DNA from 3 places in the Sorangium sp. So ce590 genome. Region 2 is predicted to be linked to each of the others. Evidence: riboswitches for the same ligand, from Rfam matches in the RefSeq annotation. Region 2 holds a riboswitch; each other region holds the start of a gene.
What was found. A riboswitch is a leader RNA that binds a small molecule or an ion and turns the genes downstream of it on or off. The one in region 2 is predicted to bind cobalamin.

Region 1: it holds a riboswitch for cobalamin, as region 2 does, so the genes downstream of both, WMF28_RS01415 (energy-coupling factor ABC transporter permease) here and WMF28_RS19170 (ribonucleoside-diphosphate reductase subunit alpha) in region 2, are expected to answer to the same signal.
Region 3: it holds a riboswitch for cobalamin, as region 2 does, so the genes downstream of both, WMF28_RS05055 (TonB-dependent receptor domain-containing protein) here and WMF28_RS19170 (ribonucleoside-diphosphate reductase subunit alpha) in region 2, are expected to answer to the same signal.

The regions. Positions count from the first base shown of each region.
Region 1 is NZ_CP150346.1:367,990-377,416, forward strand. It holds gene WMF28_RS01385 (FAD-dependent oxidoreductase) at 1-427, opposite strand, end outside; gene WMF28_RS01390 (DUF3209 family protein) at 441-815, opposite strand; gene WMF28_RS01395 (CbiX/SirB N-terminal domain-containing protein) at 839-2,026, opposite strand; gene WMF28_RS01400 (energy-coupling factor ABC transporter ATP-binding protein) at 2,002-2,829, opposite strand; gene WMF28_RS01405 (CbiQ family ECF transporter T component) at 2,826-3,575, opposite strand; gene WMF28_RS01410 (hypothetical protein) at 3,565-3,933, opposite strand; gene WMF28_RS01415 (energy-coupling factor ABC transporter permease) at 3,930-4,664, opposite strand; cobalamin riboswitch at 4,742-4,946, opposite strand; gene WMF28_RS01420 (enoyl-CoA hydratase/isomerase family protein) at 5,867-6,694, opposite strand; gene WMF28_RS01425 (3-hydroxyacyl-CoA dehydrogenase family protein) at 6,934-7,824, opposite strand; gene WMF28_RS01430 (tetratricopeptide repeat protein) at 8,034-9,427, shown strand, end outside.
Region 2 is NZ_CP150346.1:5,076,477-5,085,903, forward strand. It holds gene WMF28_RS19160 (hypothetical protein) at 251-1,714, shown strand; gene WMF28_RS19165 (hypothetical protein) at 1,783-2,766, shown strand; cobalamin riboswitch at 2,904-3,111, shown strand; gene WMF28_RS19170 (ribonucleoside-diphosphate reductase subunit alpha) at 3,369-5,861, shown strand; gene WMF28_RS19175 (ribonucleotide-diphosphate reductase subunit beta) at 5,858-6,877, shown strand; gene WMF28_RS19180 (acyl-CoA thioesterase) at 6,864-7,286, shown strand; gene metE (5-methyltetrahydropteroyltriglutamate--homocysteine S-methyltransferase) at 7,306-9,427, shown strand, end outside.
Region 3 is NZ_CP150346.1:1,375,692-1,385,118, forward strand. It holds gene typA (translational GTPase TypA) at 1-981, opposite strand, end outside; cobalamin riboswitch at 1,181-1,388, shown strand; gene WMF28_RS05055 (TonB-dependent receptor domain-containing protein) at 1,845-3,188, shown strand; gene WMF28_RS05060 (ATP-binding protein) at 3,211-5,898, shown strand; gene WMF28_RS05065 (protein kinase domain-containing protein) at 5,957-7,708, shown strand; gene WMF28_RS05070 (sodium-translocating pyrophosphatase) at 8,130-9,427, shown strand, end outside.

The DNA.
Region 1 (9,427 bases), 4.7 Mb from region 2:
CGAGCTGCGCCGCGCCGGCCGCGGCCGCGCTCTGCGCGATGCCGAGCGCGGCGGTGATGCCGGTGTCGGTGGCGATCAGGAGCGCGCGCCCGGAGAAGCCGGGCGGGAGCCGCAGCTTGCCCCAGGGGCCGCTCCACTCGAGCTCGGCGCCGACGGGGAGGTCGTTGAGCACGTTCGACCCCGGCCCGGCGCCGATGCGCTTCACGGCGATCTCGACGGCGCGCTGCTCGGCGTCGCTCGAGAGGAGCGAGTAGGCCCGCTTCGCGAGCTTGCCGCCGGGCAGGGTGACGCCGGTGTTGATGATCACGTACTGCCCGCCGGCGAAGCCGAGCTCGGCGCCGTCGACGCGCTCGACGCGGAGCAGCCGGGCGCCGTGGCCCAGCGGCGTCGCGTGGGCGATCCTGATCTTCGGGTTGCCCTGAGCCATGGGTTTGCTCCGCTCACTCCGCCGGGTAGATCTCGTGAACGAAGTCGTGCATCTCCTCGAGCTCCCGGTAGAGCCGGCCGAGCCCGTCGACCTGGGCGCGGAGGTCGAGCTCGACCTGCTTCGTGAGGATGACGAGCGAGCGCAGGTAGGCGAGCTTCGCGTCGCCGGCCGGGGTCTTCGCGACCTTCTCCTGGAGCTCTGCGAGGGACCCCTCGAACAGGCGTGAGAGGTTCTTCAGATCTCCGGCGCGCAGCATCGCCGAGACCGGCCCCGGCGCCTCCGCTGCAGGGCCGAGCTCGGCGAGCTCGTGCGCGCGCTCGGCGGGGTCGTCGATGCCCAGGATGTTCATGAGCCCCAGGCGGAGCGCGGCGATTTCGTGACAGGCCATATCGGTTCTCTCCTACCGGTCCTTCATTGCATGATGTCGTCGACGAGCCGCGCCACAAGCCGGTCGCCGAGCAGGTGCTCCTCCACGAGGTCCTCGGCGTCCTCCTCGCGGACGCCGCGGTACCACACCCCGTCGGGGTAGACGGCGACCGTCGGCCCCTCGCCGCAGCGGCCCATGCACGACGTCCTCGTCACGCGGATCTGCTGCTGCTGGCCGGCCTGCTTCAGGCGACGGCGCAGCGACTCGAGCAGCGCCAGGCTGCCGCGGTCCACGCAGTCGGCGTTGCCGCAGACGAGCACGTGCTTGCGCAGCGGGCGGTGGGCGTGCAGGTGGTTCGACGCCTGCGTGTGCGTCAGCGTGTGGCGCACGCTGTAGAGCATCGCCTTGAGCCCGCCGACCTCCTGGGCCAGCCCCGGCATGGCGGTGCGGTACATGCACGTGTCGCAGGGGAGGGGCGACTCGCCGGCGAGCGCCTGGCGCGCGCGCTCGTCGACGAGCCCGAAGAGCGCGCGCGACAGGCCGAGGTGGGGCGCGAGGGACGCGCGGATCCACGGGTACGTCGAGGCGAAGCGATCGACCTGCTCGGCGAGCTTCGTCATGAGCCGGCCGGCGAAGAGGAAGTAGGGGAGGACGACGACGCGCTCGGGCCGCTGGCGCGCGACGCGATCGAGCGTCTCCTCGACCGAGGGCCGCGTGATGCCGATGAAGGTCGGCTCGACGAGCTGGAGCCCGCGGCCCTCGCCGATGAGGCGCGCCATCTTGCAGAAATCGCCGTTCGCGTCCGGGTCGCTGGCCCCGCGCCCCACCACGACGAGCGCCGTCCGGGCCCGCGCCGCCGGGTCGTCCGGCAGCACGGACGCGGCGCGCTCGAACGCGAGCTCCGCGAGCGCCGGGTGCACGCCGAGGTGCCGCGCCGCCGAGAAGCGCACGCCCGGGTGCGCGGCCCGCGCCTGCTCGAGCGAAAGCGGGATGTCGTTCTTCACGTGACCCGCCGCGAACAGGAAGAGCGGCACGACCGCCACCCGGGACACCCGCGCCGCGAGCGCCGCGAGCGCGTCGGCGAGGTAGGGCGTCGCGAGCTCGATGTAGCCGTGCTGCACGACGATCCCGGGCCGCGAGGCGCGGTAGTCGGCCACGAGCGCCTCGAACTCGGCGTTCGACGCGGCGTCGCGGCTGCCGTGGCCGATCAGCAGGAGCCCGTCGTCATGCATGCGAGCGCCTCCTCCAGGGTGAGCGGAAGGCCCGCGTGGCCCCGCAGGGGGGACGGGCTCATCCGGGTCCAGAGCTCCGCGACCCAGGGCCGCCTGAGCCGCGCCCGCGCGAGGAGCTCCCCGCGCGCGAACACCTCCCGCGGCGGCCCGTCCGCGAGGACCTGTCCGTCGCCGAGCAGGATCGCCCGCGTCGCGAAGAGCGGCACGAGATCGACCGCGTGCGTCGCGGCGACCAGCGTGGTCCCCTGCTGCTCGGCGAGGGCGCGCAGCGTCCGGCAGAGGGAGAGCTCGCCCTCCGGGTCGAGGCCCGCGGTCGGCTCGTCGAGCAAGAGCACGCGCGGCCGCATCGCCAGCATCCCGGCGATGCACGCGCGCTTGCGCTCCCCGAAGCTCAGCGCCTCGATAGCGCGGCCCTCGAGGTGCGCGATCTGCACGGCGGAGAGCGCCGCCTCGGCGCGGCGCCGCGCCTCGGGCGCGGGCAGGCCGAGGTTCCTCGGGCCGAACAGGACGTCGTCGAGGAGCGTCGCGCCGAGCAGCTGGTCGTCCGGGTCCTGGAGCACGAGCGCGGCGCCCGCGGCCACGGCGTCCGAGGGCGAGCCCACGCGGCGGCCCGAGATCTCGACGCTGCCGCCGGGCGCAGGGAGGAGCCCGACGAGCGTCCGGAGCAGCGCGGTCTTGCCGGCGCCGTTGCCACCGAGCACCGCCACGGACTCGCCCTCGGCGACGTCGAGGCGCACGTCGCGCAGCGCGGGCTCGGCGCCGCGGTAGCCGATCCGGGGGGCGCGCAGGGCGATGGCGCTCATCCCGCCTCCCCGGCGGCGACGCTGAGCCCGAGCGCCGCGAGGGCGGCGGCGGCGAACGCGAGGTTCGCGGCGGGCGCGCTCGCCCGGCGGTCGGCGACGGGGAGCTCTCCCTTGTAGCCGCGGAGCTGCATCGCGAGGGCGGCGTGCTCGGAGCGCTCCAGGGTCCGGAGCGCCACGACGCCCGCGACGGCGCCGGCCGAGCGCGCGGCGGCGCGCGGGTGCGCGAACCCGCCGCGGAGCGCGGCGGCGCTCCACGCGCCGTCGGCCGCGCGCTGGAGCACGCCGGCGAAGCGCCGCGCGAGCGCGAGCAGCTCGACGAGGGCCGCGGGCGCGCCGAGCCCGGCGAGCGCCGACTCGATCTCGGCGGGCGCGGCGGCGCTGGCGAGCCACCGGAGCACCGCGGCCGCCGCGAGGACGCGCGCGGCGATGGCCGCGGCGCGGTCGGCCCCCTCGCGCGTGAGGGCGTCGAGCGGGAACGGCGCGCCCGCGAGGAGCGGCTCCCCCGGGGTGAGCGCGAGCGCGAGCGCGGCCGCGAGCCCCCCGAGCCACGCGGCGGGCGCGAACGCGCGGAGGACGGCGCCCGCCGTCACGCCCTGGAGGCGGAGGGCAGCGCACGCGACGACGAGCAGCGCGGCCGGCGTGAAGGGCGAGCGCGCGCCCGCGGCGACGCAGCACGCGGTCACGGCGGCCCCGAGGCGGAGCCGGGGATCCACGTCGCGGAGCCGCGCGGGGAGGTCAGTCGGCACGGAGGCCTTCAACGCCGGGCTTGCCGCCGGGATCGCCGGCGGGCTGACCGGCGCGCTCGACGAAGAGCACGCGCGAGAAGTAGCCCAGGGCGAAGCCGGAGAGGAGCCCCGCCCAGAGGAACGCGAAGAGCAGGAGATCGCCCTCGAAGCCCGCGAACAGCGGCCCCGTGTCGTGGCGCCCCGCGTCCTCGGCGACGCGGCGGATCACGGCCTCGTCGACCCCGTCCCAGGAGGCGTTGCCGCACGCGACGAGCCCGAGCGCGGCGGCGGCCGGGAGCGCGGCGGTGAGCCGGAGCGCCGCAGCGCGCGCGCGCCGTGCGAACGCGGGCAGCGCGCGCTGCGCGACCCGCCGTGTCACGACGCCCCCGCGGCGAGCGGGACGACCCGGAGCCGCTCCAGGATGTCGGGCCGCCGGGCGCGCAGGAAGACGAGCGCCCCCGCGGTCATGGCGCCCTCGAGGAGGCCGAGCGGCAGCTGGGTGGGGACGAAGGCGAGGGCGACGCCGGTGAACATGGACGTCACCGACCCTTCGCCCGCGAGCCCGAGCGCGAGCTCGAGCGCCGTGGTCGCGTACGTGGCCCAGTCCGAGATCACGCCGGCCAGGAACCCCGCGACCCAGAGGCTCGCGCCGCAGCGCTGCGCGAGCCGGAAGGCGAGGAACCCGGTGAACGCGCCCGCGATGCCCATGGACGCGACGTCGGCGCCGAGCGTGGTGAGCCCGCCGTGCGCGAGGAAGAGGGCCTGGATGAGGAGCGCCACAACGGTGACGAGGACGGCCATCCAGGGGCCGATGAGCACCGCGGCGAGCCCGGTGCCGCACGGGTGGGAGCAGGTCCCGGCGGTCGGCACCGGCACGGGCATGCACGAGATCGCGAAGACGGCGGCGGCGACGAGGCCGACGAACGGCTTGTAGAAGACGTCCTGCCGGGTGCGCTGCCGGAGCAGGTGGAGGGCGATCGCCACGAAGGGCAGGGCGAGCGCGTTCCAGACCGCGCACCAGCCGAGCGGCAGGACGCCTTCCGCGAGGTGCATGGCGGCCGCGGGCCGGGCCGCGAGGAGCGTCGCCAGGAACACGCAGGCGATGGACACGGCACGGCCGTGGGGACCGATTTCGGCGCTCCGGGTGAGATCCGCACCCGAACGCCACGAAGACGTGCGCAAGCTGCACCTCGTGGGGGGCTCGGGTAGGTCTCCCGGCTCATGGGTTCAGGGAGCTGTTCGAGCTCCCAGCGCTGCGTCCACCTTCCCAGGCCTGTTCATGAGGCCCAGTGGTCTTCGGAAGCAGCTCCCCACTCACGGTGGCGGTACCGCGCCGGTTTCGCACCGGCTTCCCTGTTATGCCCTGAGGGCACCCGAGGCGTGGATTGTCAGATGGATCTCGGTAGTCCCGTTTCGCGCTCGGCGTCAAGGACGTCGCGCCGCGATCGCGGGGGCGCTCGTCTCGCGGCGCAGCGCGGCGCGGCGAGCGGGCGGTCCTGGCGCTGCCGCGGCGTGCCGTGCGCTGTTGGCGCCGCCCTGTCGAGCCGACCGGCGGCGCCATACGGGATCGCGCCCTGTGCAATGGTGGAATCGGAGGCGAGGACGGGAAGGAGAAGGAGAAATTGACCGAGACGCACGAGGCAAAGCTTTCTCGAAAATGCTGCAAGCCTTGTGCTTCGGTAGTTAAAGTCTCTTTACTTGCTCGCCTCAGGGTCGCTGCTTACCCCGGCGTCCTGTCGGGGCGTGCGCCGCCCCATGCGCGCGGCGCAGGTTCTGGGCCCTCTCGCCTCGTGCGCGCGGCGCACGCTCCGGTGGTTTTCTCGCGGCAGTGTGCCTTGTTCGTCCTGGCTCTTTACTTATGAGCAGGTGTTCCGTGCCTGGCTCCCTTCGTCGCGGCGCCTGCCGTGAGGGGCCGGCGGGTTCTCGTGTACTCCTTTCCGAGAACGCGAAAATGGACTCCGCCGGAGGCTGTCTCCCGTGCACGGGTATGCCCGGCTCGAACGCGCATTCGCCGGAATGGGCGGCGTCTGCGCTGTGCGGTCGTCTGGCTGTCCTCGTGCCGGGCGCAATCCGCTCACCTGCGTGCATACGTTGCACTTTGTTATCGACAACCTGCCCTTGGGTGCCACACTCTGATCACCGCATGCGCACCGGCGCGGTTTCCCCCCCCGGCCCGGAGCGCGTGCGGGTTTTCTTGAGCACCGCGACGGACGTCCACCACGCCGCCGCGGTCCCCCTGCCGCGGTCATGTCTGGCCCCCCTCCAGCATGATGCGCGGTATTTTTTTGTCCTCCGGCGTGCGGCTCGGAGGCTCACTTTCCGGTGAACGCGGCCTGTGATTTCGCCAGGAAAGCTTTCATTCCGAGCTGCTGGTCGTCGCTGCCGAAGAGCGCGGCGAAGGCCTGGGCTTCCAGCTCGTTGGCGGCGGCGAGATCGAGGCTCTCGCCGCGCAGGATGACGCGCTTGGCGGCGGCGACGGCGAGCGGCCCGCGCGAGGCGATCTTGAGGGCGGTGTCGCGGGCGCGCGCGAGGAGCTCGGTCGCCGGGAAGACGGCGTTGACGAGCCCGATCGAGAGCGCCTGCTCGGCGGTGATCATGTCGCCTGAGTAGATGAGCTCGCGTGCGCGTCCGGGCCCGACCCGTCGCAGCAGCCGCTGGGTGCCGCCGAACCCTGGGATGACGCCCAGGTTCACCTCGGGCTGGCCGAGCTTGGCGCCCTCCGCGGCGTAGATGAAGTCGCAGGCGAGGGCGAGCTCGCAGCCGCCGCCCAGCGCGAAGCCGTTGACCGCGGCGATCACGGGGAACGGGGCGGTCTCGATGAGGTCGCCGAGGCGGTGGCCTGCGTCGGCGAACCGCTTCGCGGCGATGCTGTTCATGGCGGCCATCTCGGCGATATCGGCGCCGGCGACGAACGCCTTGCCGGCGCCGGTCAGCACCGCCGCGCGGATCTCGTCGCCCTCGGCGGGCGCGAGCAGATCGCGGAAGGCCGCGGTGAGCTCGCCGAGGACGGCGGGGTTCAGGGCGTTGAGCTTGTCCGGCCGCTGGATGGTCACGGTGGCGACGTGGCCCGCGCGCTCGACGGCGACGAACTGGAGCGTACCGCGAGCAGGGATCCCCGGCTGCTGTTCTTGAGCGGTCATGGGGTGGGGTTAGCAGCGCCCGGCGCCGGGGGGAAGCGCCTGCCTCGCGCCCCGGAAGGCGCCATTTCGTGCCTGCCTGGGCCTGCTATGTATTCATTGCGTTCCTGGACGCAGGCCGCGCGCGGTCATGGGGAATCGCGTAAACAGGCTGTCTCCTGAATCGCCAGAAATGTTCGCATCTCGCGGATGACGCGGCGTCCCTCCACCCCCGCCCCCGCCGTCTCTGTCGCGGCTCCCGCCTACACGGCCCTCCCCGTCTTCTGCCCCTTCTCGTCGTACACGTAGAACCCCCGCCCGCTCTTCTTCCCGTACCACCCCGCCGCCACGAGGTTCCGCAGCAGCGTGGGCGCCCGGTACTTCGAGTCCCCGAACTCCCGGTGCAGCACCTCCGCGATCGAGAGCACCGTGTCGAGCCCGATCAGGTCCGCGAGCTCCAGCGGCCCCATCGGGTGGTTCAGCCCGAGCCGCGCCCCCGCGTCGATGTCCTCCGGCGTCGACAGCCCCTCCTGGAGCGCGAAGCACGCCTCGTTCAGGAACGGGATCAGCATCCGGTTCACGATGAACCCGGGCTGGTCCTTCGAGGTGATCACCGTCTTGCCGAGGCCCACCGTGAGCGCCCGGACGGCCTCGTACGTCGCGTCCGACGTCTGCACCCCACGGATGAGCTCGACGAGCTTCATCAGCGGCACCGGGTTCATGAAGTGCATCCCGATGACCAGCTCAGGCCGGCCGGTCACCGCCGCGAGCCGCGTGATCGAGATCGACGACGTGTTCGACGCCAGGATCGCCCCCGCCGGCATCGCCGCGTCCGCGAGCTTGAAGATCCGGCTCTTCACGTCGAAGCTCTCGGTCACCGCCTCGACGGCCAGGTCGACCCCCGACAGGCCGGCGATGCCGTCCGCGACCGCGACGCGGCCGAGGAGCGCCTCCCGCGCCTCCGGGGCCATCTTCCCCTTCTCCACCTGCTTCGCGAGGATCGCGGCGATCTGAGCCTTGCCAGACTCCGCCACCGGCCTCGAGACGTCGCACAGGACCACCTCGAGGCCCGCGGCCGCGGCGACCTGGGCGATGCCTCGCCCCATCTGGCCCGCGCCGATCACCCCGAAGCGCTTGATCGTCGTAGCTTCCATGCCCGTGGTGGATACCCGAAGCCGAGGGCACGGTGAATCGTCCATGCAGACGGCCCGCCCGCTGGCCGTCCCCGCGGCAGAAGCGCGCGAAAGCTGCGCCCGCGCTTTTGCCGCGGGGGCGAGGATCCTTGAAACCGTGTCGTCCGCCCGGCTATCTTCGCCCGGCCGTGAACGGACCGGACCGAATTCGCGAGGTCCGCGGAGATACGATGAGCGTTGAGACGATTCGGATGGCCCTCGGGCGCCTGCAGGATGAGCCCGAGAACGAGGCAGCCTGGAACGAGCTCGCGGAGGCCGTGACTGCTCCGAACAACGGCGCGGGCGCGGGCGACGTCGAGCGTCTGCTCGGCGCGGCGCGCGGGCGGCACGAGGAGCGGCACGAGTGGCAGGCCGTCGCTCGCCTCCTCGAGCTGGAGATCGCGCTCGCCGCCGGCAGCCCCGTCGAGGGCGCGATGCAGGCGGAGCTCGCCCGCGTCTACCACGAGGAGCTCATCGACGTCGAACGCGCGACGGCCGCCTACAAGCGGCTGCTCGAGCTGCGCCCCGACGACGACGCCGCCACCGAGGCCCTCGAGACCGACGCCTCGAAGCGCGAGCGATGGCGCGACCTCGTGGACCGCTACATGGCCGAGGCCGAGGCCGCGACCGACGGCGCCTTCAAGAGCGCGCTCACCACGAGCGCCGCCGACATCGGCTACCGCTACGGCCGCGCCGAGCTCGGCGCGAAGGTCGGCGAGCTCATCGATCTCGCCCTCCAGCTCGACCCGAAGAACCGCCGGGCCGCCAACCTCGCCGAGATCGCCTTCGCCGCCGCGGGGGACTGGGACGCCGTCGTCCGCGTCCAGTCGCTCGTCAAGGCCGAGGCCGAGCGCAAGGAGGACCGCATCGCGGCGGGCGTCCGCGCGGCCCGCACCATCAAGGCCCACCTCGATGATCCGGCCCGCTCCATCGCGGCCTACGAGGAGGTGCTCGATCTCTCGCCCGGTCAGCCCGAGGCGCTCTCGTTCCTGGCCGAGGCGTACTCCGCCGCGGGCGACTGGGATCGCCTCGTCGCCCTCTACGAGGACCAGCTCCGCAGCGGCGGCGTGAAGCCGGGCGACGAGCTCGGCATGCTCGTGCAGATCGCCATGGTCCACTGGCGCATGCGCGCCCAGCCCCAGGCGGCCGAGCCCTACTTCGACCGCGTGCGGCGCGCCGACCCGGCGCACGCCGGGATGCTCAACTTCTACCGCGAGGTCCTGGAGCAGCGCGGCGACAAGCCGCGGCTCACGACCATCCTCACGGACGCGCAGCGCGCCGTGCCCGACGGCCCCGAGAAGCGCGCCCTCGCCACCGAGCTCGCGCGGCTCGCCGAGTCGCAGGAGAACGCCGCCAAGGCGATCGAGCAGTACAAGTCCGTGCTCCGGACCGATCCGGAGAACCGCCAGGCGCGCGACGCCCTGAAGCGCCTCTACCTCCAGACCGAGGGGTACAACGCCCTCGTCGAGCTCCACCGGCAGGACCTCGAGCGCACGCCCGTCGACGACGTCGCCGGCAGGGTCGCCGTGCTCCGCGAGATCGCCGGGATCTACCGCGACCGCGCCAAGAACGACGCGGCGCTCGT
Region 2 (9,427 bases):
TCCTCCGCGCCTCGCGTCCTCGTACCGAGCGCTCTGGCGTCGATCCGTGCGGAGCCGACGACGAGAGACGTCGCGCTGAGCCTTTCCGGTCGAGGATCAACACAACGTATCCCCCGTGCGCGTCGTCGCGCCGGAGCGCGATCACGCGCGCTTCGTCGCCCGATGGAGACAGCTCAGCTCTCGAGCGCGACAGGGGGGCGCAGGCACGCTCCTCTCCTGTTGCAGCAGAAGTAGAAAGGAAAGAGTCCCTATGCGCATTGTCGCGTCTTCCGTCACCGCAGCGCTCCTCCTGCTCTCACCGTCGGTGTTCGCTGACGCCTTCGACGAGTACGCGGGGAACACGTCGTATACGTTCGACCTTCCCGCCATCGCCGGCGGGTGGTCCGTGGCCCTGGATGGGTTCCCCACGACAGCCCAGGAGATCGATGGCTACGAGCTGGCCGGCCGGCTCCTCGCCGCCAACGATCAGACCGTGTACCTCCAGAAGAACTATGGTTCGAGCGCCTACGTGCCCGTCGCGACGCTGAGCGACGGGCCGATGGATCCGAGCTTCCTCGCCATCTCACCGGACGGCAGCACGATCGCGCTCGGGGTCGGGTACGGGGCGCCGCTGCTCGTGTTCCCGAGCTCCATCCTCAGCATCACCTCGCCGCCGGACCTGCTCAGCCACGTGGACGTGATCGAGCTCGACGTCGACTACTACGACCTGGCCTGGTACGGGAACGAGGCGCTCGTCATCAACGGCGGCTGGAGCGGCCCGGGCGGCTACACGAGCGGCGTCTATGCCCTCGATCTGACCGCGTCGCCGATCACGGAGATCCCGCTGATCACGAGCATCCCCGGCGCCTCCGCGGGGATCGCCGTGGACTCCGAGGGCAACCTCGTCACCGGGATCGGCCATCTGACCTCGCCCAACCGGACAGGAGAGCTCCGGATCTGGGCGGCGGCCGACGTCCAGGGCGTCATCAATGGCACGTGGAACGCCTACGCGTATGGCGGCAGCGAGGGCTCGCTCCTGGCGAGCAACGTGCTGAACGCGGCGGCGCTCGGCTTCGACGAGGACGACACCCTGCATGTGGGCGGCGGAGACGCGTTCGGCGTCGGCGGCGCGAGCGAGAACGGCTACGCCGCGCTCATCCGCGCCAGCGTCGTCGCGAGCGTCGTCGGGGGCAGCCAGACGCCGGTGAACGAGGCGAGCTCGTCGCAGTACCTCGAGCTCGCGCCGGACGTCTGCGAGGACGACAGCACGACCTCGCCCATCGCGTTCGTCGGCCACACGAGCGCCCTGGCGATCGTTTGGAACCCGTCGGGCGACGAGTACTCGTCCCCCGCGGGGCAGTGCTACTCGGCCGGAAGCGCCTCGGACTTCTGGGAAACCTGGGTGACGCCGAAGGTGACGCTGTACTTCCCCGACGGCGCGCCGGACTCCGACAGCGACGGCGTGCCCGACGGCGCGGACAACGCCTACCTCACCGCGAACTCGAACCAGCGCGACACCGACGGCGACGGCTTCGGGAACATCGCGGACGCGGATCTCGACAACGACGACGACGTGGACACGGACGATTACAACATCCTGATGGCGGCGTGGAACACCCAGCTGGGCAACTCCGGATACAACCAGCACGCCGACTTCAACGGGGATGGGAGCATCAACAGCACCGATTATAACATCCATTCCGCGCGCTACGGTACGTCGGCGCCGTTCTACTGATCAGCACGCGGGCCGCGCGACGCGTCGGGCGCGTTCCGACGCGTCGCGCGCCCGCCCTCGGAGGTCTCATGGTGTTTCGCATCGCGCGCGCGAGCGTGCTTCTGTCGGTTCTCACGATCATCGCCTGTTCCTCGGAGGACTCGCCGTCCGGGAGCGGGTCCGGGGGAATGGGAGGAACGGCCGCGCAGGGATTCGGCGGCGCGGCCGGTCAGGGAGGGGCCACCGGATCGGGCGGCGGGGCAACCACGTCGTCGAGCGACGCCGGGAGCGGCGCGGGCGGCGCGACGAGCACCGGCGGCTCGGGCGGCGCTGGGGGCGACGGCGGCGCTGGGGGTGCCGGGGGCGACGGCGGCACTGGCGGAGAGCACGCCACCGGCGGCGCAGGGGGTACAGGCGGGGCGGGCGGCGCTGGTGACGGCGGCGCTGGTGACGGCGGCGCTGGCGGCGGCGGCGCTGGCGGCGGCGGCGGCGGCGGCGGCGAGGGCTGCACGGGCGCGGAAACGGTGTTCGCCTCCGAGGTGGTAAGCCACCTCTTCGGGCCGGGCCAGACCTATGGGCAGGACAGATTCCCGGGCATCGCCTTCGGTCCTCCCAAGGGCGGGGGTTGCTGCGCTGGCTCGACCGACGTGGTGTCTCTCGGCAACGGCGGCACCGTCACCTTCGGCTTCTCGGGCAATCTCATCCTCGACAGGCCAGGACCGGACTTCATCGTCTTCGAGAACGCGTTCCAGACGGGCCCGACCACCGTGTTCGCCGAGCTCGCGACCGTGGAGGTGAGCCAGAACGGCGTCGACTGGATAGCCTTCCCGTGCACGGCCACGGCGGCCCCCTACGGCTCCTGCGCCGGCTGGCACCCCGTGCTCGCGAACCCCGACACGAGCTCCATCGATCCGACCGACCCCGAGGTCGCGGGCGGCGATGCATTCGACCTCGCCGATCTCGAGCTCAGCTTCGCGCGCTACGTGCGGATCACCGATCGGCCGGACTTGACCGGCGCAACGGGCATCTTCGATCTCGACGCCGTGGCGATCGTAAACGCGTCCTGCCCCTAGCTTTACCTCTGCTGCGGGAAGTCGGCCGGGAAGCGAACCGCAATGACGCCAAGGAACCAGGAAGCAGTAAGGAAAGCAGAACGGGGAAATGCCGGTCCACCCCCAACATCTCGCTTGACCGGAGGCCCGCACCACAATATGTAGTGCCTCGTGTTGGTGCCTCGGGCTTCGGTCCGGGGCTCAAAAGGGAACCCGGTGCGAATCCGGGGCTGCCCCGCAGCGGTAAGCGAGAACGATCTCCACGACGAGCACTGGCCTCCGGGCTGGGAAGCGGTGGACCGTAGGAACCCGGCGAGAGCCGGAGCGCTCGCAAGTCCGAAGACCTGCCAACATCCTGCGTCGGGGAGACATCCCGCGCCGGTTTGACCTGGAAGCCTCGTGGGAGGGCGGTAGGTCCGAGCTGGCGCCGACTCTCGCGCTTGTCCCGGTTCCGACCCCCTCCCGCGTCGTCTTCCTTTCGCCCGCGGGGGCGAGCGGTCGGTCCGAAGGCTCTCTCCTGAAGAGCACGCGCCCCGTGCGCATCGGCTGGCTTCTTCGCTCTCGCGGCATCGACGCGAGCGGTCCGGGACCGCTCCGAACGAAGCACGACGAGGAGGATTGCCATGCTGAGCGATACGTCGATGAGGAGCAACGGCGCGGCGCCGTTGCGCGCGCTCCACACGCCCCACACGAGCACCCGCGGCGCCGAGGACGCACTCCCACACACGACGATGCGGGTGAAGAAGAGGAACGGATCGAGCGAGCCTGTCGACGTCAACAAGATCGTCCGGGCCGTGAGCCGCTCTTGCGCCGGCCTGTCCGACGTGGACGCGCTCCGCGTCGCGACAAAGACCATCAGCGGCCTCTACGACGGCGCGACGACGCGCGAGCTCGATCAGCTCTCCATCCAGACGGCGGCCTCGCTCATCGCCGATGAGCCCCAGTACGCGAAGCTCGCGGCGCGCCTGCTCGCCACCTATATCGACAAGGAGGTCCGCAACCAGGAGATCCACGCCTTCTCGCAGTCCATCGCCGTCGGGCGGCGGCTCGGCCTCATCAACGAGCGACTCCACGGCTTCGTGGCGCAGAACGCCCGCAAGCTGAACGACGCCATCGAGCCGGGGCGGGACAACGAGCTCGAGTACTTCGGCCTGCGGACCCTCTACGATCGCTATCTGCTCAAGCACCCCGAGACGCGCCTCGTCGTCGAGACGCCGCAGCAGTTCTTCCTGCGCATCGCGTGCGCGCTGTCCGAGACGGCGGCGCAGGCCATCGAGCTCTACCGGCTCTTCTCGTCGCTCGACTACCTCCCGAGCTCGCCCACGATGTTCAACGCGGGCACGGGCCACGAGCAGCTCTCGAGCTGCTTCTTGCTCGACTCGCCGGAGGACCACCTCGAGACCATCTACCAGCGCTACACCGACGTCGCGATGCTCTCGAAGTTCTCGGGCGGCATCGGGCTCGCCTACCACCGCGTGCGGTCGCGCGGCTCGCTCATCGAGAGCACCAACGGGCACTCCAGCGGCATCGTGCCGTGGCTCAAGACGCTCGACGCGTCGGTGGCGGCCGTGAACCAGGGCGGCAAGCGCAAGGGCGCCTGCTGCGTCTACCTCGAGCCGTGGCACGCCGACGTCGAGGAGTTCCTCGCGCTGCGCGACAACACGGGCGACGAGGCCGCGCGCACGCACAACCTGAACCTCGCGAGCTGGGTGCCGGACCTCTTCATGAAGCGGGTCGAGGCCGACGGCGAATGGAGCCTGTTCGATCCCAAGGACGTGCGCGATCTGCCCGATCTCTACGGAGACGAGTTCGAGCGCCGTTATGCCGAGGCCGAGGCGGCGGGCCTCGCCAGGAAGACGATGAAGGCGCGCGAGCTCTACGCGCGGATGATGCGCACGCTCGCGCAGACCGGCAACGGCTGGATGACGTTCAAGGACAAGTCGAACCGCGCGTGCAACCAGACGGCGCTGCCGGGCCGCACCGTCCACCTCTCGAACCTGTGCACCGAGATCCTGGAGGTGACCTCGAAGGAGGAGTCGGCCGTCTGCAACCTGGGCTCGATCAACCTCGCGCGCCACACGGCCCTGCGGGAAGACGGCGCGGTCGCGTTCGACCTCGAGAAGCTCGCGCGTACGGTGCAGAGCGCGATCCGCCAGCTCGACCGCGTCATCGACCTCAACTACTATCCCATCGCCTCGACCCAGCGCTCGAACCTCCGCTGGCGGCCGGTGGGGCTCGGGCTGATGGGGCTGCAAGACGTGTTCTTCCAGATGCGTCTGCCCTTCGACGCCCCGGCCGCGCGCGACCTCTCGCGGCGGATCTCGGAGGAGGTGTACTATCACGCGCTCTCGACGTCCGCGGACCTCGCGGCCGAGAAGGGGCCCCACCCGTCGTTCGACGAGACGCGCGCCGCGCGCGGAGAGCTCCAGTTCGACGCGTGGGACTCCGTCCCGGAGGACACGGCGCGCTGGGAGGCGCTCCGCGCCCGCGTCCGCGCCGAGGGGCTGCGGAACTCGCTGCTCGTCGCCATCGCGCCGACCGCGACGATCGCGTCGATCGCGGGCTGCTGCGAGTGCATCGAGCCGCAGGTGTCGAACCTCTTCAAGCGCGAGACGCTCTCGGGGGATTTCCTGCAGATGAACCGCTACCTGGTCGCGGAGCTCAAGCGGCACGGCGCCTGGAACGACGCCGTGCGCGCGCGGCTCAAGCTCGCGGAGGGCTCGGCCCAGGGCCTCGACGAGCTGCCGGAGGAGGTCCGCGCCGTGTACCGGACGGCGTGGGAGATCCCGATGCGCTCGCTCATCGACATGGCCGCGGATCGCGGCGCCTTCATCGATCAGAGCCAGTCGCTGAACCTCTTCGTCGAGACCCCCACCATCGGTCAGCTGTCGAGCATGTACTTCCACGCATGGAAGAAGGGCCTCAAGACGACCTACTACCTGCGATCGCGCCCCGCGACGCGCATCACCAAGGCCACCGTGGACGCGGCGCCGGACCGGACGCCCGGGGGCGGCGCCGAGCCGCACCCCGAGCGCGGGTGGGTGCCCGCGGCGAAGGCGGCCGCGGACGTGGCGTGCGCGCTCGAGAACCCCGAAGCGTGCGAGGCCTGCCAATGAGCCGCCTGAGCCGCCCCGCGCGCCTCCTGGATTCGGGCCACTGCCTCACCCTGCGCCCGATGGCCTATCCGGTCTTCTTCGAGATGTACCGCGCCGCCATCAGGAACACGTGGACCGTGGAGGAGGTCGACTTCTCGACGGACGTGGGCGACCTGCGGAAGATGACCGGCGCGGAGCGGCACCTCGTCCAGCGCCTCGTCGCGTTCTTCGCCACGGGTGACTCCATCGTGGCGAACAACCTCGTGCTCAACCTGTACAGGCACATCAACGCCCCGGAGGCGCGGATGTACCTGTCGCGGCAGCTCTATGAAGAGGCGTTGCACGTCCAGTTCTACCTGACGCTCCTCGACACGTACATCCCCGATCCGGAGGACCGTCACCGCGCCTTCGCGGCCGTCGAGAGCATCCCATCGATCCGGGCGAAGGCCGATTTCTGCATGCGATGGATCGATTCCATCGAGTCGCTCGGGCGGCTGGACTCGCGCGCCGCGAGGCGGCAGTTCCTCCTCAACGTCATCTGCTTCGCCGCGTGCGTCGAGGGGCTCTTCTTCTTCGGCGCGTTCGCGTACGTGTACTTCCTGCGCTCGCGCGGCCTGCTCCACGGGCTCGCCGCGGGGACGAGCTGGGTCTTCCGCGACGAGAGCGCGCACATGCGCTTCGCGTTCGAGGTCGTGAGCACGGTGCGGCGCGAGGAGCCCGACCTCTTCGACGCCGGCCTCTCGCGGTCGATCGCCGACATGATGGATGAGGCGATCGACTGCGAGGCACGGTTCGCGGAGGATCTCCTCGGCGCCGGCGTCGCGGGCATGTCGGCGCGCGACGTGCGCCGCTACCTCGAGTTCTGCGCCGACCAGCGGCTCGTCACGCTCGGCATGCCGAAGCGCTACGGGGCGAAGAACCCGTTCTCCTTCATGGACCTGCAGGATGTCCAGGAGGTCACGAATTTCTTCGAGCGCCGCGTGTCGGCCTATCAGGTCGGCGTCTCCGGGGAGGTCGTCCTCGATGCCTCCTTCTGAGATCGAGCGCATCGAGGCCGGGCTCATCACCGAGGCTCGGCTCGTCGAGATGGTCTTTCCCGGGCAGACGAACCATTACGGGACGCTGTTCGGCGGACAGGCGCTCGCCCTCATGGATAAGGCGGCCTTCATCCTCGCCTCGCGCTACGCGCGCCGCGCGGTGGTGACCGCGAGCAGCGAGAAGGTCGACTTCCATGTGCCTGTGCGGCAGGGTCAGCTCGTCGAGCTCGTGGCGAGCATCGCCGCCACCGGGCGCTCCTCCATGACCGTGGAGGTTGGCCTCTACGCCGAGGATCTGATCAGCGGAGATCGGCAGCTCGCCACCCGCGGCCGCTTCGTCCTCGTCGCGCTCGACACGCACGGGAAGCCGACGAGCGTCCCACCGTTCCGATCGATCGCACAATCCTGAAAAGGAGAAAGGGACTCCCATGTCCGTGCTCGCAACGTGTCTAGGTTATCCGCGTTTCGGCATCGCTCGAGAGCTGAAGAAAGCGCTCGAGAGCCACTGGTCGAAGAGCTCGCCGGCGAGCGAGCTCGAGGCGACGGCGTCGACGCTCCGTCGCCGGCACTGGTCGGCGATGAGGTCGCTGGGCATCGATCAGATCCCGAGCAACGACTTCTCGCTCTACGACCACATGCTCGACATGACGGTCGCTGTCGGCGCGGTGCCGGCGCGTTATCGCGCCATCCCCGATCCTCTCGTTCGTTACTTCGCGATGGCGCGGGGTCTCCAGGACCGCGCCGCGGGCGTCGACGTCGCCGCCCTGGAGATGACGAAGTGGTTCGACACGAACTACCATTACATCGTCCCCGAGCTCGATCCTGGTCAGCAGTTCGAGCTCGAAGCGTCGAAGATCGTGGGCGAGCTCGAGGAGGCGCGCGCGCTCGGCGTCGAGACCCGCCCCGTGGTGGTCGGACCGGTCACGTTCCTGCTCCTCTCCAAGCTCGCGCCGGGGTCGCCGGCCGGCGCCAGCCCCCTCGATCTCCTGGATCGGCTGCTCCCGGTCTACGAGGCGCTGCTCGGGACGCTCGCGGAGCGGAACGTCGCGTGGGTCCAGATCGACGAGCCGTGCCTCGTGCTGGACCTGGACGCGCGCGCTCGGGACGCCTGCCAGAGGGCGTTCGCCCGGCTCGCCGCGTGCGCGCGGCGACCGCGCGTCCTCCTCGCGACGTACTTCGGCGCGCTCGGCGAGAACCTCGCGCTCGCCGCGGGGTCGGGCTTCGATGCGCTCCACGTGGACCTGTTGCGCGCGCCGGAGCAGCTCGACGCCGCGCTCGCGGCGCTCCCGCCGTCGATGTCCCTCTCCGCGGGCGTGGTCGACGGCCGGAACATCTGGCGCACCGATCTCGACGCCGCGCACCGGCGGATCCGACGCGCGGTCACGGCGCTCGGGCCGGACAGGGTCTTCGTGGCGCCCTCGTGCTCGCTGCTCCACGTGCCCGCCGACCTCTCCGTCGAGAAGAAGCTGGACGCGGAGCTGCTCCGCTGGATGGCCTTCGCCGCGCAGAAGCTCGCCGAGCTCCGCGCGCTCGCCGACGCCGCCGCGACGAGCTCGCCCAGCTCGGCGGCCTTCGACGAAGCGCGGAGCGCGCTCGCCGCGCGGCGCGCCTCGCAGCGGACCCGGAACCCGGGGGTCCGCGCGCGGGTCGACGCAGTGAACGATGGGATGCTGCGCCGGGCGTCGCCGTTCGCCGAGCGGGCGGCGAAGCAGCGCGCGCGCTTCGGCCTCCCGGCGTTCCCCACGACGACGATCGGCTCGTTCCCTCAGACAGGCGACGTCCGCGGCGCTCGCGCCGCGCTGCGCGCTGGTCGGATGACGTCGGAGCAGTACGAGCGATTCCTGAAGGACGAGACGCAGCGCTGCGTGAAGAGGCAAGAGGCTATCGGGCTCGATGTCCTCGTACACGGCGAGTTCGAGCGCAACGACATGGTGGAGTACTTCGGCGAGCAGCTCGCCGGCTTCGCGTTCACCGAGAACGGGTGGGTCCAGAGCTATGGTTCGAGGTGCGTGAAGCCGCCCGTGCTCTTCGGGGACGTGTCGCGCCCTTCCGCGATGACCGTCCCGTGGTCCACGTTCGCGCAGTCGCTCACGGCGAGGCCCATGAAGGGCATGCTCACGGGGCCCGTCACGATCCTCCAGTGGTCCTTCGTGCGCGACGATCAGCCCCGCAGCGAGACGTGCGCGCAGATCGCGCTGGCGCTCCGGGACGAGGTGGCCGACCTCGAGGCCGCCGGCATCGCGATGATCCAGGTGGATGAACCGGCCATCCGCGAGGGGCTGCCCCTCTGCCGCGACGCCTGGGGAGCCTACCTGCGATGGGCCGTGGACGCGTTCCGGCTCGCCACGAGCGGAGTCCGCGACGAGACCCAGATCCACACGCACATGTGCTACTCGGAGTTCGGCGACATCCTCGACTCCATCGCCGCGATGGATGCCGACGTGCTCTCCATCGAGACGTCGCGCTCCAGGATGGAGCTCCTCGCCGACTTCGCGCGCTTCCGCTATCCGAACGAGATCGGCCCGGGCGTCTACGACATCCATTCGCCGC
Region 3 (9,427 bases), 3.7 Mb from region 2:
GTACTTCGACTGCTTGCTCTTGCCGGCAAACGTCGACGTGTTCACGCCGATCTTCATCTTGATCGTCGGCTCCTCGACAACGATCCGCGGCAGCGCCTCGGGGCGCGCCAGATCCGCGATCGTGTCGCCGATCGTGACCGCATCGATCCCCGCGATGGCGATCACCTCGCCCGCGACGGCGCTCTCGACAGCGACCCGCTTCAGCCCCTCGTAGGCGTAGAGCATCTTCACGTAGCCGCGCGACTGCCCGTCCTCGCCGAGGAGCGCGACGTCGGCGCCGGACCGGGCGGTGCCCCGGACCACGCGGCCGACCGCGAGCCGGCCCACGTAGTCGTCGTGGGTCGTGTTGCTGACGATGACCTGGAGCGGCCCGTCGGGGTCGCCGGAGGGGCCGGGGACCCGCTCGAGGATGGTCTCGAAGAGCGGCACGAGGTCCGTGGCCTCGTCCTCGAGCTCGCGCTTGGCCTGGCCGAACTTCGCGACCGCGTAGAGCGTCGCGAAGTCCATCTGCCCGTCGCTCGCCTCGAGATCGCAGAAGAGGTCGAACACCTCGGAGAGCACCTCGTGGGCGCGCGCGTCGCTCCGGTCGATCTTGTTGATGACGACGATGATCGGGAAGCCGCGCTGGAGGCACTTCGAGAGCACGAACCGCGTCTGCGGCAGCGGGCCCTCGGCGGCGTCGACGAGGAGCAGCGCCCCGTCGGCCATCATCAGCGTGCGCTCGACCTCGCCGCCGAAGTCGGAGTGGCCGGGCGTGTCGACGATGTTGATCTTGACCCCGCGGTACCGGATGCTCGTGTTCTTCGCGAGGATCGTGATGCCGCGCTCCCGCTCGAGGTCGTTCGAGTCCATGACCCGCTCGGCCACGACCTCGTTTTCCCGGAAGGCGCCCGACTGGCGGAGCATGTGATCGACGAGGGTCGTCTTCCCGTGGTCGACGTGGGCGACGATGGCGATGTTGCGGAGGTCGTTACGCGGCATATATGTACAGCGGCGGCCGTGTAGCACGCGCTCCACGAAGGAGCGAGCCCATCCTCGCTAGAGCTCGAACGTTCGGCCCGCACGCCGGACGTCGCGCAGGGGTCGAGCAGGCCTCACGCGAGCGGCGCGAGCGGCGCGAGCGCTGCGAGCGGAGCGGGCGAGGTGAGCGGGAACGATTGACAGCCGGAGGGGCGCCACCTTAAGGTGCGACCGCGCTGGTGCCTGGGCGCCTGTCCAGGCTGAATAGGGAACCCGGTGAAATTCCGGGGCTGCCCCGCAGCGGTAAGCGAGAACGACCTCCCACGACAAGCACTGGCCCGCGAGGGCTGGGAAGCGGTGGACAGTAGGAAGCCGGCCCGGCCGGAGCGCTCGCGAGCCCGAAGACCTGCCAGCGCCCGGCGACGGGGAGACATCCGATGCCGGTTCGACCTGGGAGCCTCGAGGGAGGCGGTTAGGTCCGAGCCGGTGCATCTCTGCGCACGTCCCGGATCCCGAACCGCCCCCCGCGATGCCTTTCGGTCGCCCGTGGGGGCGAGAGGTCGGTCCAGCGCATCGCGCCGGATTCGCATTTTCCTCCCCGCGGAGCTCGACACGAGCGGCCCGCCGCCGCTCCGCGCGATTGCAGCGAAGGAGGACATGAATGCTCCGCGAGACGGTCACGATCGGCCACGCACACCGCCATCCGCTCGGTCGGATGGCCGCACTGGCCCTCTTGCTGGCCGCCGCGCGGCCGGCGCGCGCCGAGGCGCCCGCGGACGGGGGCGCGCTCGAGGTCACGGTGCAGGCGGAGAAGCCGGGCAGCGAGGCCGCCTCGCGCGTCTCGGTCGGGCACCGCGAGCTCGAGCTCAGGCCCGGCGCGCGCCGTGTGCGGCGAGGGCGAGCAGGGCGGCCTGAACCCGCCGCCCTCCGCCTTCGGACAGCCGTGCATCGATCATTTCGGCGCGGTCGATCCGACCGAGGGCGGGTCGACCGCGCGGCACATGGGGTCCGTCTCCCTCTCGACCGCGTGGCGGGACGCCGACCTGAGCGCGATGGCCTACCTCCTCAGCTATCGCTTCACGCTGTACTCGAACTTCACGTTCTTCAGCGAGGACCCCGACCACGGCGACCAGATCGAGCAGAACGACGACCGCACCGTCGCAGGCGCCGATCTCCGGTTCCGCAAGCAGTTCGAGCTCGGGGGGGCGAGGTTCACGACCTCGCTCGGCGCGCAGCTCCGCGCGGACGGGATCGACAAGTCGCTCCACCACGACCAGGCGCGCGAGCGGCTCGAGGAGAGGGACCGGACCCACATCGACGAGGGCCAGATCGGCGTCTACGTCGAGCAGGACGCCCGGCTCCGGCGCTGGCTCCGCCTCGTGCTCGGCGCGCGCGGGCAGTGGATCGACGTCAACGTGGACGATCTGCGCGAGGACCTCCAGGCGACCGGGAACAGGTCGAGCGGCGTCCAGGGGCAGATGCAGCTCCTCCCGAAGCTCACGGCGATCGTCTCGCCGATCGACGGGGTCGATCTCTTCGCCCACTACGGGCGCGGCTTCCACTCGAACGACGCCCGGGGCGTGGTGCTGGCCCAGGGGGCGGCGACGCTGATCACCCCCGCGATGGGCTACGAGGTCGGCGCGCGGGTCGCGCCCGTGCGCGGCCTCTCGCTGAGCGCGGCCGGGTTCCTGCTCGATCTCGACTCCGAGCTGGTCTGGAGCGGCGACGCCGGCGTGACCGAGGCGTCGGGGCAGACGCGGCGCTACGGGGTCGAGATCGGCGCGCGTTACCGGCTCGGGAGCTGGCTCTTCGCCGACGTGGACGCGACCTTCACCCGCGCGCGCTTCCGCGTGAACGCCGGCAACGCGAGCGCGGTCGCCCTCGCGCCGACCCGGACGCTGACCGCGGGGGTCGGCGTCCGCCCGACGTTCGGCGCGTTCACGCCGTTCGCCGCGCTGCGGGTCAAGGCGATCGGCGCGCGGCCCGCGACCGAGGACGAGTCGCTCACCGCCGAGGGGTTCACGGTCGTCGACGCGAACGCGGGGCTCCGGTGGAGGAACGTCGAGGCGGCCGTGGACATCCAGAACCTCCTCGACACGACGTGGCGCGAGGTCCAGTTCGCGAGCGACTCGCGGCTGCCGTACGAGCCGGCTGCGGTCACCGGGATCCACTACTCGCCGGGGTGGCCCTTCACGGCGATCGGGCGGGCGACGCTTCATTGGCAGTAGCCCCAAGGCGCGCGCCGTTGCGATGGCGCGCGCCCTGCGCTTCCATGCCGCCCTCCCCGTGAGCCCCCCGCCGCCCTCCCAGCTCCGCGCCCCGCGCGCGCCGCGCGCCCGCGCGGAGCTCGTCGCGACCGGCTGGGAGCTGTTCTCGGCCCTGCTGTTCCTCTCCGCCGTCGTCCCCGTGGCCCTCACCACGCCGTGGCCGGCGATCCTCCTGCTCGCCTCGATGGCCCTCTCGGCCGCGCTCTCGGGCGTGCTCGTCCGCCGCGGCGACCGCGGCTTCGCCATCGCCGCGGCGATCCGCACCCTCTCGTGGCCGCTCGCGGTCTCGCCGCTCGCCTTCATGGGCGCCCCCACCGCGCCCTCCTCCTGGCCGGGTCCGCTCGGGATCGGCCACGCGACGCCCCCCTCGTGGCTCGGCCTCCTGGTCACGGCCGTCGCCTTCGGCGTCATGGCCGGCGGCATGCGCCGCGCCATCTACCGCAGCCTGCTCCGCGCCGACGCGGCCGACGGCGGCGCCTCCGAGGCCGACTCGGCGCGCGCCCTCGCCGCGGCGCTCCGGCCGAGGCTCGCCGAGTCGGCGACGGCCGCCGGCATCGTCGGCGGGCATGTCATGCTGCTCTTCTGCGTCGCGTTCCTCCGCACCCAGAGCCAGGTCGTGTTCCAGGCGTGGTTCGAGGTCGTCCCCCTCCTCGCGCTCTCCGGCACCCTCGGCTTCACCCTCGCCGTCCGCCCCGCCACGCGCCCGATCGTCGCCGCCCTCCGGGCCGGCCCGTCCGGCGACCGCGCCCTGCTCGGCCGCGGCCTCACCCGCGCCGAGCGGCTCCCCGACGTCCTCGCTTCCCTGAACTTCGCGCTGTGGCTCGGGTGCACCGCGATCGGCATCGCCTACGTGCGCCCCGGCGCCACCTTCAGCCCCGGCGCCACCTTCAGCGTCGCCGACGCGCTCATGCAGCTCGGCTTCGGCGCGCTCTTCGCCTTCGGCGTCTCGTTCTACCAGCGCGCGTGGCACAAGGACTCGGTCGCGCGGGCGGTCGACCTCCTGCGCGCGTGGACGGGCGCGCCCGAGCGCGGCGGCGCGGCCCCGATGCCCCTCCGGCGGCGCATGCTCCGCGACTTCGGGCTGCCGCTCCTGTTCACGGGGCTCCTCTCGCTCTTCTCCTCGATCGGCCTCTACCGCGCGCTGGCGACCGGCTCGTCCTTCGACGAGGACTTCAACGCCATCACCGCGCTCTTCGCCTCGTTCTCCCTCCTCGTGCTCGCCGCCCTCGGCGTCGTCGCGCGGGCGGCGCGCGAGCTGTCGCGGCCGATGGCGCAGCTCGCCCGCGCCGCCGACGAGGTCGCGCGCGGCGAGCTCGACGCCGCGGTGCCGCGCCTGTCCGGGCCGAAGGAGGTCGTGGGCCTCGGCGAGAGCGTCGAGCGCATGCGGCAGGCGCTGTCGCGGACGATCGCCGAGCTCGAGGGCGAGCGCGCCGGCCTCGAGGAGAACGTCGCCGCGCGCACCGCGGAGCTCACGCGCGCCCTGTCCGAGCTGAAGCGGGCGCAGGCCGCGCTCATCCATGGCGAGCGGCTCGCCTCCATCGGCGAGCTCGTCGCCGGCGTCGCGCACGAGATCTACAACCCCCTGAACGCCATCGCCGGCGCCGCTCAGCCGATCGAGGAGCTCGCCGCCGAGCTCCGCGCCGTCCTCGACGCCTACCGCGCCGCCGAGCGCGAGCTCCCGGACGACCGCCGCCGCGCGCTCGAGGCGCTCCGCGCGCAGCTCCAGACCGAGGCGGCGCTCGACGATCTCGTCGGCATCTCCACGCTCGTCCACCGCGCGGTCGAGCGCAGCGTCCGCATCGTGACGAACCTGAAGAGCTTCTCGCGCGCCTCCGGCGAGCCGCTGCCCGTCGATCTGCACGCCGGGCTCGAGGAGACGCTGCTCCTGCTCGGCCCGCGCCTCCGACAGGCGCGCATCGAGGTGATCAAGCGCTACGGCGAGCTGCCGCTCGTCACCTGCCAGAGCGGAGAGATCAACCAGGTGTTCATGAACCTCCTCGTCAACGCCATCCAGGCGCTGGAGGAGGCGAGCGCCGCGCCGCCTGCGCGGGCCTCCGCCCCGCCGGCCGGGGCGGAGGGGGCGGGCGAAGGCGAAGCGGCGCCGGGCCCGCCCGGCGCGCATGCGATCTGCATCGAGACCTGGCTCGACGAGGACGAGGACATGGCGGCCGTCGCGATCTCCGACAGCGGCCCGGGCGTACCGCCCGACCTCGCGCAGCGCATCTTCGATCCGTTCTTCACCACGAAGCCGCGAGGGCAGGGGACGGGCCTCGGGCTCTCGATCTCGACGGACATCGTCCGGCGGCACGGCGGCACGCTCGCCCTCGTCGCCGCGGATGGCCGCGCTGGAGATCTGCGCCATGGCGAGCGCGCCGGGGCGCGCTTCGTCTGTCGCTTGCCCCTCGATCCTCGCCCGGGGAGCGCGCGTCTGCAAGGCGATGCGCCCCCGCCTGCGCGGCCGTCTGCAGCCGGCTGCCCGCCTGCGGAGGCTTGCCCGCCTCCACCGTTATCCGTGGACGCTCGAATGCGCGCAATCGGCGCCGGTCTCCCACCCCACCTCCACGCGGAGCGCGCTCCAGATTCCTCCCCAACCGGACCGCGGGCCCATAGACCGGCTGTTTCAAACCGGATACCTTCAGCGAGCGATCCGACTCACCGCACAGCGCAATAAGCCCCCTGAGAGACGCGAACCGCCCTTCTGGGGAGCGCTGAGGAGAAACGAAGGCACCATGGAGCGCGCGATTCAGCGACCGGCAGGTCCCAAGGCTTCGAGCACCGATCCGTTGATCGGTAAGGTCGTGGCCGGCAGGTACCGGCTCGAGGCACGGCTTGGCGAAGGCGGCATGGGCGTCGTTTACCGCGCCCGTCACGTGCTGATCGACCGGGTCGTCGCCCTGAAGCTCATCCGGCCCGATCTCCGCGGAGAGACCCATCTCCGCGCGTGGATGCTGCGCGAGGCGCGCGCCGCAAACCGCGTTGACCACGCCCACATCATCGATATCCACGACATCGGCGAGACCGAGGAGGGCGAGCTCTACCTCGTCATGGAGTACCTCGTCGGCACGCCGCTCTCGGCGGAGCTCGCGCGCGGCCCGATGCCGATCGCGCGATCGGTGGACATCCTCGAGCAGATGTGCGCCGCGCTCGCCCGCGCCCACGACCTCGGCGTCGTGCACCGCGATCTGAAGAGCGACAATATCCTGCTCACCCACCGCGGCGGCCGGAAGGACTTCGTCAAGATTCTCGACTTCGGCCTCGCCGCCATCGCGCGCGACCCGCGCCTCGCCCCGAAGGGCGCGGTCTTCGGGACGCCCGAGTACATGTCGCCCGAGCAGGCCCGCGGCGAGGAGGCGACGGCGCAGTCGGACCTCTACGCGCTCGGCGTGCTCTTCTTCGAGATGCTCACCGGGCAGCTCCCCTTCCGCGCGAACGACCGCGACACCCTCCTCGAGATGCAGCGGACCCACGCGCCGCCGCGCCCCCGCTCGATCCGCCCCGACGCGCACTCGCAGGGCGAGGCGATCGTCCTGCGCCTGCTCGAGAAGGACATCCGCAAGCGCTACCGCGACGCCCATCACCTCCAGGAGGAGCTGAAGGCGCTCCAGCGCGGGCTGCCGGCCCACGCGTGGGAGGTCGAGGGCGGCGACGGCGTGCCGCTGCCGCCGCCGCCGCCGCCGCCGCAGACCGCCGGCGTCATCGAGTGGGCGAGCCGCGCGGCCCTCTTCTCACGCATGGTCTCCCGCGCCTATCCGTCCGGGCAGGTGCCGCAGGAGGTCCAGAACGGCCTCGCGCAGGCCTGGGACCTGGCCGCGCGCGCCAACAAGCTCGAGGGCGAGGTCGCGAGCCTCACCCGCAAGCTCGAGGCGCTCGAGCGCCGCGGCCGCGCGCTGCGCGCCGAGATCGGCCGCAAGGTCGAGGAGCTTGCGCACGAGGAGTCGCGCGTGATGCGCGAGGCGATGGCCGACGGCGAGGACGTCGAGAAGGTCCGCGTGGAGCTCGCCGCCGCCGAGAAGCTCGCGCTGTCCGGGCGCCAGCTCGCGGACGTGGCGGTCCGCCAGGGCAACCACGATCCGCTCGTCTACGAGCGCGCGGGCGCGGCCGGCGCGACGGCGCAGGCGAAGCGCGAGCAGCTCGGGCGCTACGAGCACAAGAAGAACACGCGCGAGGCGAACGCGCGCGACCTGCGCCGCCAGATCGACGAGCTCCGCGCCCAGCTCGCCCGCTACGCCGAGGCCCTCGAGGAGGATCTCGCGCAGGGGCGCGAGCGCGTCGCCGCGCGCACGCGCGAGGGGCTCGCCTACGAGAAATCGTTCAGCGAGGCCTCGAACCTGCTCCTGAGCCACCTCCGCAACAAACCGGAATGCCGGGATCTCGTGGCGGAGCTCCTCACGTCGCACGCCAGCCCCAACGCGGACTCGGGCTCGGATCAACGGCTCTCCGGCTCGGACCGGCGCCTGAACACCGCGACCGAGCGCAACTGAACGCGCGCTGAACGCCGCCTGAACACGACAATCCGCGGAGGAGCGCGACCCCGCGCGCTCCGTTTCATTTTCCTGCGCGATCTCCCTACGCGATCGCCCGACGCCGCGGCGGTGACAAGGGCTCTTGTCCTGCGCATGCATCGCACCCTCTCGACGGCGTCTGCGACGCATGGTAGCTAGCGCGCGCCTCGGCGGTCCTGGTCACGGTGGAGGCTTGCCCGGCAGCACTGGGTACCCCGACACCACCGGTCGCTGAGGGGCGAGGCTGTGCTGAAGCGTCGGCGTTAGAGCAAGAACCCCTCCGGCAGCGCGCCGGTTCCCTTCCCCTTTACGCAGGCGGCCAACCCCTCGGAACCACGAAGCTGCGGGTGGCGATGGCGCTGCCCCCGGCCTCGGATTTTGCGATGGAGGCACACCGTCCATGAACGTCATCCGGTCTCGAAAGGCCTGGCTTGCACCGCTGCTGGCCGGGCTCGCCGCGCTCGCCCTGCTGCTCAGCGGCGGGCTGGCCAGCGCCAGTGAATCCGATCTCATCCTCCCCGACCTGAGCTCCCAGTCGTTCGGCGGCATCGACGGCCGCACGCTCCTCCTGGGCGGCATCGGCGTCTGCGTACTCGGGTTCGTGTTCGGGCTCGTCACGTTCTCGCAGCTGAACAAGCTCCCGGTCCACCGCGCGATGCGGGAGATCTCGGAGCTCATCTACGAGACCTGCAAGACGTACCTCGTCACGCAGTTCAAGTTCATCCTGCTCCTCGAGGTCCTGATCGGCGGGGTCATGGTCCTCTACTTCGGCGTGCTGCGCCACATGGAGGCCACGAAGGTCGTGGTCATCCTGCTGAGCAGCATGGTCGGCATCGCCGGCAGCTGCGGCGTCGCGTGGTTCGGCATGCGCATCAACACGTTCGCGAACTCGCGCGCCGCGTTCGCGAGCCTCAAGGGCAAGCCGTTCCCGACGTACGCCATCCCGCTCAAGGCGGGCATGAGCATCGGCGCGGTCCTCATCAGCACCGAGCTCATGCTCATGCTGATGATCCTGCTCTTCATCCCGGCCGACTACGCCGGCCCGTGCTTCATCGGCTTCGCGATCGGCGAGTCGCTCGGCGCCTCCGCGCTCCGCATCGCGGGCGGCATCTTCACGAAGATCGCCGACATCGGCTCCGATCTCATGAAGATCGTCTTCAACATCAAGGAAGACGACGCGCGCAACCCGGGCGTCATCGCCGACTGCACCGGCGACAACGCCGGCGACTCGGTCGGCCCGAGCGCCGACGGCTTCGAGACGTACGGCGTCACCGGCGTCGCGCTCATCTCGTTCATCCTCCTCGCCGTCCCCGACACGGGCGTCCAGGTCCAGCTCCTCGTCTGGATCTTCGTGATGCGCATCGTGATGGTCCTCGCGAGCATCGGCTCGTACCTGCTCAACGAGGCGATCGCCAAGGCGTCCTACGGCGACGCCGACAAGATGAACTTCGAGGCCCCGCTGACGCGCCTCGTCTGGCTGACCTCGATCGTGTCGGTCGTGCTCACGTACGCCGTCTCGGCGTTCATGATCCCGAACCTCGGCGGCGACCCGACGCTCTGGTGGAAGCTCTCGTCGATCATCACCTGCGGCACCCTGGCGGGCGCCATCATCCCGGAGATGATCAAGATCTTCACCTCGACCGAGTCGCGCCACGTCCGCGAGGTCGTGACGGCGTCGCGCGAGGGCGGCGCCTCGCT